DNA from 2 places in the Oceanobacillus sp. FSL K6-0127 genome. Region 1 is predicted to be linked to the other one. Evidence: predicted binding sites of a transcription regulator. Region 1 holds the regulator's gene; the other holds the start of a gene.

Region 1 (4,304 bases):
CTGGTGTACCAGTTGTTCCGCCAGGAGCATCGCTGGGTAGCTACGTGTGGAAAGGATAAGTGCTGAAAGCATCTAAGCATGAAGCCCCCCTCAAGATGAGACTTCCCATCACTTCGAGTGAGTAAGATCCCTCAGAGACGATGAGGTTGATAGGTTCGGTGTGGAAGCGTGGTGACACGTGGAGCTTACGGATACTAATCGATCGAGGACTTAACTAAATTCTTTATTTGATGTCTTGTTTTCTCTTATTTAGTTTTTAAGGTATAAATTCAAAAAAACCTTGCATTTTTATTCAGAAATGCATATAATAAAACTTGTCCTTGTTTTTGAGGATTGTCTGGTAGCAATAGCGAAGAGGCCACACCTGTTCCCATGCCGAACACAGAAGTTAAGCTCTTCAGCGCCGATGGTAGTTGGGGCTTTGCCCCTGCAAGAGTAGGACGTCGCCAGGCAGATGAAAAAGAGTTAAAATACAGATAATGTATTTTAACTCTTTTTGTATATCTATAATAAATTATGGCTTGCTAGCTTTTTCAATAAAAATGTAAGGATGTATATAGATAACGATGATATTGAAATGAATAAGTGCAATATCATCGTTTATTTTTATCTTCTATAGATATCAATAGAAGCAACTCACAAAGTAGGAACTTGATGGATACTATAAGGCGGTTTCTTGAATCCGGAATAATGGATTTAGAAACCTATAAAATAATTCGATTTTATTGTAAGAGATCATTGTAGTTACGGTGAATATATTGAAGACCTGGTGGCTAGAGATAATACTGGAGTTCTGCGTGTAGAAATATATAGGATGCTGTAGAAATACCATTTAAAATCTCTTATTTAGTTTTTTTCGACATAAAACAACTTATTTTATCTTTGCTAAGTTAAAATCCGGTAAAGTTTGAGCTTTTCAAGGAGCGTGTCAAATCTTATACAAGTTTGGAAAAAGCAAGTCGTTTTACTGTTTTAATTTTATCCAGAAAATCTCTTTCATCATTATGAATTGTTTTCATATAGTTAATAAAAGGTTTAACAATCTTTTTAACAAGGAATAAACTCGAGAAGGGTATTTCCATAAAAAATTCTTATATAAGATTAGAAAGTCGTGATGAAACGATTTATATATAGAAACAGATAGTAATTCTTAAAGGGGGGATAAACTTTGCAATCATGGGCAGATCAGCTATTAGGGGAAGACTTTTTATTAATTATTACAAGATTGCTTGTTGCATTAGTATTATCTGGTTTAATTGGTTTTGAACGGGAGATTAATAATCACTCTGCTGGGTTCCGCACGCATATTCTTGTTGGTGTAGGTGCTTGTTTAATGATGATTTTGTCCCTATTTGGGTTTAGTACATTTAATGAAGTAAATGATAATATTCGATTTGATCCTGCGCGTATCCCCTCTTATGTTATTAGTGGAATTGGATTCCTTGGAGCAGGAACGATTATTGTTTATGGTGGAACAGTCCGTGGGCTGACAACAGCAGCTTCTATCTGGGCTGTAGCTGGAATTGGCCTTGTTGTAGGATCAGGTATGTATAGTGTTGCTATTTTCACAACGCTTATTATATTAATCAGTCTGATTTTCCTCAATCATATTGAAAGAATATTTCCTAGGTCAAGGACTACCACGTTTATTGAATTGGTTGTTGATGAAACGATTCAAATCAATCAAGTAGTAGAGGTAATCGAAAAACAGCAATTTTCTATAACAAATATCGAGATTATAAGGCAAGAAAGCAGCTTAAGGAAATTCTATATAAAAATGGGTCGGAAAGATAAACAGAGTCTGATTACCATTTTTGAAGAGATCTCCCGATTTCAGGGAGTAAAAAACATCTCCGAATTAACGAAATAATGCCATTTCAAAAACCTTCCACAGATAATTTGTGGAAGGTTTTTGGTTTCGTTTTTGTTAATTTTGTCTAAGATATATACATAAGTTGTTTGCATCTCCTTCATTTTGGCGTATAATGAAACTATAGTCAAAGATAGTCAAAGTCAAAAGACAACGTGCTGGATAATTCATACAGAAAGGTGTAGGGCAGATGAGCAATATTTCGGATGTAATTGAACAGTATCTGAAAAAGGTTCTACAGGCGAAGGGGCAGAATGCAATTGAAATTAAGCGAAGTGAAATTGCAGATCAATTTCAGTGTGTTCCCTCGCAAATAAATTATGTAATTAATACGCGTTTTACTGTAGAAAAAGGGTATATAGTAGAAAGTAAGCGGGGTGGTGGAGGTTATATTCGTATCATGCGAATTAAGCATCAGGATAAGTCCGAACTTATTGATGAAATTATCCAGATGATTGATGGCTCTATTTCCCAGCGATCGTCTATTGATGTTTTAGAACGTTTATTAGAAGAAGCCATCATTACAAAGCGCGAGGCAAAGATTATGCTTAGTGCAATGGATCGTACGACATTAGCTTTTAAACTTCCATTACGAGATGAATTACGTGCTCGTATACTATCAAAAATGCTTTTGACCTTAAAGTATGCAGGTGAGTAAAGCAGTATTTTACAGATGATTTTGTAAAGAGGTTGTATGTAAAGGGGGAATAGATATTGGAATGTCAGGAATGTCATGAACGGCCAGCTACACTTCATGTAAAACAGGTAATTAATGGACAAGAAACTAAAGTAAGTATGTGTGAGACATGTGCTAAGAAAAAGGGGTATATCACTTATCCAGAGGAAGGCTATTCTCTTCATGATTTACTAACTGGTTTATTTAATTTTGACACGATAAAGATGACGAGCATGAGTGATAATCAATTAAACCAGGTAAAAGAATTGCAATGCTCGAAATGTGGAATGACATTTTCAAAGTTTAAGCAAGTTGGTAAGTTTGGCTGTGCCCATTGCTATGAGTCTTTTGCTTCCAAGCTAGAGCCAATTTTTCGTAGAGTACATTCCGGCAATACGAAGCATTTTGGCAAAATACCAAAACGTGCTGGAAGTGGCTTACAATTAAAAAAACAACTGAAAAGCTATCGAGAAGAGTTGCAACAATTAATTGAAGCAGAAGCTTTTGAAGAAGCTGCAAAAGTTCGGGATAAAATAAAAGCATTGGAAAAAGGGGATAAAGAGCCGGAAGCAGGTGATGAATCTTGAGCTTAGAGCATTTTATCAAAGAAGCACTTAGCCCCTGGATGCACGAACAAGGGCCTGATAATGATATTGTGATGAGTAGTAGAATTCGCTTAGCACGGAACTTTGCAAATGTTACGTATCCAATCCTTGCTGAACAGGAGAAATTGGATGATATTCGTAGTTTTTTTAAGAAGGAATATGAACATCAAACCTTCCAAAACTATAAGAATTTAGAATTTGTCTCAATTAAAGATTTGACACCTGTAGAAAAAAGCGTGCTTGTTGAAAAGCATTTAATTAGTCCTCATTTAGTAAAGCACGATGAGCATGCTGCTGTTATGATTTCACAAAATGAGCAAGTTTCAGTCATGATAAATGAAGAAGATCATATTCGTATTCAGCTTTATTTCCCTGGTTTACAGTTAAAAAAGGCATTGGAAGAAGCTTTTGATTTCGATGATTGGATTGAAGAGAAGGTAAATTATGCATACGATGAAACAAAAGGTTATTTAACTAGCTGTCCAACAAATGTAGGAACAGGAATGCGAGCATCTGTTATGATGCATCTTCCCGCCTTATCGATGACAAAGCAAATTAATCGAATGATTCCAGCGATCAGTCAGCTTGGCCTTGTTGTTAGAGGGATTTATGGAGAGGGCAGTGAAGCGCTTGGTAACATTTTCCAAATATCCAACCAAATTACGCTTGGAAAGTCTGAGGAAGATATTGTAGAGGACTTAGAGAGTGTTGTGAATCAGTTAATCGATCATGAACGAGTCGCACGAAATTATATTATGAAGCGATCAGGTATAGAACTCGAGGATCGTATCTTTCGTTCCTACGGTGTACTGCAGTATAGCCGGAAAATTGAATCAAAAGAAGCTGCAAAATGTATTTCTAACGTGCGATTGGGCATAGACTTAGGTATTATAGAAAATACATCAGGAAATATACTAAATGAATTGATGGTTCTTACACAACCGGGTTTTCTTCAACAATATGCGAATAGAACTTTAAATGCAGGTGAACGTGATGTATTGCGTGCATCGCTCATACGCGAACGATTAAAATTGGAAAACTAGGAGGGAAATCCAGATGATGTTTGGACGATTTACAGAAAGAGCACAAAAAGTATTAGCATTATCACAAGAAGAAGCAGTACGACTTGGCCATAAGAATATTGGCACAGAAC
Region 2 (4,304 bases), 1.6 Mb from region 1:
ATAATCGTTAGCAGGGCTTACTAGTATTTCTTCAGGTGTACCAATCTGAACGATAACACCATCCTTCATTAAAGCAATCCGATCGCCAAGACGAAGCGCTTCATCTAGATCATGGGTAATAAAAATAATTGTCTTTTGCATCGTAGACTGTAAATCTATCAATTCATCCTGCATTTCTTTACGAATAAGTGGATCCAATGCAGAGAATGCTTCATCCATTAACAATACCTTCGGATCGTTAGCAAGTGCCCTTGCAAGACCAACCCGCTGCTGCATTCCGCCTGATAATTGACTAGGCTTTTGATAGATATAGTCTCCCAATCCAACCAATTCCAAAGCTTTTTTTGCTCTTTCTTCCCTTTCTTCTTTCGGCACATTTTGAATTTCAAGCCCATACTCCGTATTTTTCAAAATGGTTCGATGCGGAAATAGAGCAAACTGTTGGAAAACCATACTTAGCTTCTCTCTACGAACCCGGCGTAACGAAGACTTATCCATTTTCGATAAGTCTTCTCCATCAATTAAAATATTACCTTCAGTAGGTTCAATTAATCGGTTAAGCAAGCGAACTAAAGTAGATTTACCACTTCCGGATAATCCCATAATGACAAAAATTTCACCGGCCTCAACAGAAAACGAAGCCCGGTTTACCCCAACGGTACTTCCTGTTTCCTTTAAAATCTCTTCCTTTGTTAAACCTTCATCCAATAATTTTAATGCCTGTTTTTTGTTTTTACCAAAAACCTTCGATAAGTTTTTCGCCTCAATTACTGGCATGCCTCTCACCTCTCTTTTAGTCTTGCAGTGTGTACGAATGACATATGTTAATAGTCTTACTACTTTTCTACCAGACATAAGCCATTAGAAAATTGGCTAGACGCCAAAGCTTTCACTACGTAAAGTGTGCAATATCTTATTGAATTTCTAAAACATTATTTGTAATTCAAAAGAAAAATTTCTCAAAAAAGCAAAGCCACTTATACCCGAACAGCAATTAGTCACTTTACAACTATAAACCTTTCCGATTTTAACTACAAACTTTAAATTCGGTTGTTTTTGTATGTTTTATACGTACAGTTTAAATTGCACGAACTTCACCTCTGTTATTCGCTTATTTCCGTTTATTTTCTCCAAAATACTGCTTAACAGCATATTTTTAATACCTACCATTTTCATGTATGCTTTTATTGGGACAGTATAGGAGGATGCTATGGGCAAGCTTCAAACGAACGATATAATAGTGAATATCATGATTGAATTCTCAAAGACAATTGAATTGTTTGGACTAACAACTGTAGAAGCACGATTGTTTGCATATCTTTATTTATCAGAAGAGGATCTAACATTAGATGAGATGGCAGACGCATTAGGAAAAAGCAAAACATCTATTAGCACGAACATTCGAAGTCTGGCTGAATTAAACCTTGTTACACGCGTGTGGAAAAAAGGGGTAAGAAAAGATTTATATCAAGCAAATTCCCAACTTTTTAAAACATTTATGACTTCCTTTCAGAGGAAATGGATTGACATAGCACGTCGTCAAAAAATCTCCTTAGAGGAAATAAACAACCACTATAAAGAAAAAAGCAGCAACGAGTTAACTTTAGAAGAGCAAACAATCCTAACAGAGCGATTGAATGAAATCATCATCTTTCATGCGCAGATCGAAACACTTTTTAAGAACATGAAACCAAATTAAGCAGCTGCAATTCCATTAGTTAGCTAGTTGTTATCCGTGATATAATAAGAGCCAAGTAAGAAATGAAGGTATAATTACTTACTTGGCTCTTATTCATATAGTCTTCCGCACATTGATGCTTAACTCAAGAAAAAGGTTTATAATGCAAAAATAAGGGAATCATGGAGTATAGATTTTTTAACAAATATATTTCTTTTCGTTTGACCTTTATTGACCATTAAGCTATTATGAAATTATATCCATAAAATGTACAATCAAATGGGTGTACGAAGTTACAGACTAAAGGAGGATTTACAATGAATTTAGTACCTACAGTTATTGAACAAACCAACCGTGGAGAGCGCGCATATGATATTTACTCACGTTTACTTAAAGACCGCATTATTTTACTAGGCAGTGGAATCGATGACAATGTGGCCAACTCAATCGTAGCCCAATTGCTTTTCCTAGAAGCTGAAGATCCAGACAAAGATATTTCATTATACATCAACTCACCGGGTGGATCCATTACAGCTGGAATGGCTATTTACGATACAATGAATTTCATCAAGCCAGATGTATCTACAATTTGTATCGGTATGGCGGCATCAATGGGTGCATTCTTACTTACCGCCGGTGAAAAAGGAAAACGCTATGCATTACCAAATAGTGAAATTATGATTCACCAACCTTTAGGTGGAACTCAAGGGCAAGCAACAGATATTGAAATTCATGCGAAGCGTATTATTGAAATTAAGCGCAGAATGAACGAAATTATGGCTGAAAAAACTGGTCAACCACTAGAAGTTATCGAACGTGATACAGAACGTGATAACTTTATGACTGCACAGGCATCCGTAGAATATGGTTTGATTGACAAAATTTTAGAGCGTAAAGAAGAAAAATAAACCCATCAATAACTCGAGCCTGCAGGAACATTATAATGTTCCTGCAGGCTCTTTACATAGCTTTTATAAAAACGTTATATCAAAAAACGTAATTTTAGACAGAGATGCATCACCTAATGAGTCAAATTTCCTCTTAAGGCTTTGCAACAAACGAAACAAGGTGATCAACGGCCATCTCTTCATCAGCCCCATCACCAATTAATACAATATCTTCACCCTTTGTAATTGCGAGACTCATCAACCCCATAATACTTTTGGCATTTACTTTCTTACCATCTTTCTCCAGAAATATATTTGCAGAATAGCGATTCGCTTCCTGTACAAATTGCGCTGCAGGTCTAGCCTGTAACCCTGTCTCTAATTCAACCTTAACCGACCTTTCAATCAAATCATCCATCCTCCTCATTTTTAGAAAACGCTATCATCTACATACACTACTGAAATTCTCTTTGATTTAGAAGCAGATAGGAAGGCTTTTATCTTTTCTATCTGCCTCTAAAGATTTTACTTTAATTAAACGGTAATCCTTTGAATTATCAGTATTATAACATGAATAGCAAAACGAATGTAGTAATTTACTTACTAATTCTTTAACATCGTTTCCCCACGCCGTATTTTGTCTGCGAAATCATCAATTTTTTTCAACCGGTGATTCACTCCAGATTTGGATATTTTACCACTTGTTACCAATTCCCCTAACTCCTTTAAGGAAACATCCTCATGCTGTACACGAAGCTTGGCAATTTCCTGCAATTTTTCAGGCAGTTGATCTAAACCAACTGTTTTCTCGATTAGTTTTATATTTTCAATCTGCCTAAATGCTGCTCCTATGGTTTTATTTAAGTTTGCTGTTTCACAATTCACTAATCGATTGACAGAGTTCCGCATATCTCTTACGATTCGGACATCCTCAAATTTAAAAAGTGCATTATGCGCTCCAATGATGCTTAAAAACTCTGTTATTTTCTCAGCTTCCTTAATATATACGATATATCCATTCTTTCTTTCTAATGTGCGAGCACGTAAATCAAAAGCATTCAATAATTCACATAATGCATCATTATGCTCTTGATAGAAGTTAGAGATTTCAAGATGATAGGATGAGGTTTCTGGATTGTTAATCGAGCCACCTGCAAGAAATGCACCACGCAAATAAGATCTTCGACAGCATTCGCTTTCCAAATATTTCTTTGAAATTGTACGTACGACCTTATAAGGTTCATGGATAATATCTAAGTCTTCCAAAAAAGGTTCGACATCATTTTTCATTCGTACGATGTATACATTATTTTTTTTCAATTTCATTTTTTTACGAACCAGCAGTTCAACTGGCAGTGAGTAATTCTGCTTAATTAAAGTATATATTCTCCTTGCAATAGCTGCATTCTCTGTTTGTACATCAAGTGAATAACCATACCTTGATAATGAAACCGCTCCATTCATTCGAATTAAAGCCGCTAGCTCTGCAACTTGGCAACATTCTTCAACTTCTATCGTTGTCAATTCCTTTTTAATTTCCGAAGCAAAGGACATGATAGCCCCCCTTACCATTCCTCATATATATGAGTTATTCTTTTTGTAGTGGTGTTGTTCAAAAAGCACGGTTCTCCTTTTTGAACAAGTACTTATAAGATTGAATATAATAGCTTTGCAATTTTCGTATTATCATGCCTCACAGTAGCTTGTGAATGATCAATGATATCTCCTTCAATAATTTC

Evidence for each region. Region 1 encodes CtsR, which represses protease genes until heat stress. Its sites were predicted from a motif close to ATGGTCAATAAAGGTCAAACA; they were not measured.
Region 2: the regulator CtsR is predicted to act here: its motif matches at 1,897-1,917, upstream of clpP (ATP-dependent Clp endopeptidase proteolytic subunit ClpP).

The regions. Positions count from the first base shown of each region.
Region 1 covers NZ_CP150287.1:636,450-640,753, forward strand. Annotated here, with positions in the region: rRNA gene MHH64_RS03035 (23S ribosomal RNA) at 1-218, shown strand, start outside; rRNA gene rrf (5S ribosomal RNA) at 337-452, shown strand; gene MHH64_RS03045 (MgtC/SapB family protein) at 1,169-1,870, shown strand; gene MHH64_RS03050 (CtsR family transcriptional regulator) at 2,061-2,528, shown strand; gene MHH64_RS03055 (UvrB/UvrC motif-containing protein) at 2,585-3,133, shown strand; gene MHH64_RS03060 (protein arginine kinase) at 3,130-4,194, shown strand; gene clpC (ATP-dependent protease ATP-binding subunit ClpC) at 4,208-4,304, shown strand, end outside.
Region 2 covers NZ_CP150287.1:3,456,653-3,460,956, forward strand. Annotated here, with positions in the region: gene MHH64_RS17090 (glycine betaine/L-proline ABC transporter ATP-binding protein) at 1-777, opposite strand, end outside; gene MHH64_RS17095 (MarR family transcriptional regulator) at 1,211-1,699, shown strand; gene clpP (ATP-dependent Clp endopeptidase proteolytic subunit ClpP) at 1,996-2,586, shown strand; gene MHH64_RS17105 (HPr family phosphocarrier protein) at 2,720-2,974, opposite strand; gene whiA (DNA-binding protein WhiA) at 3,169-4,119, opposite strand; gene MHH64_RS17115 (YvcK family protein) at 4,212-4,304, opposite strand, start outside.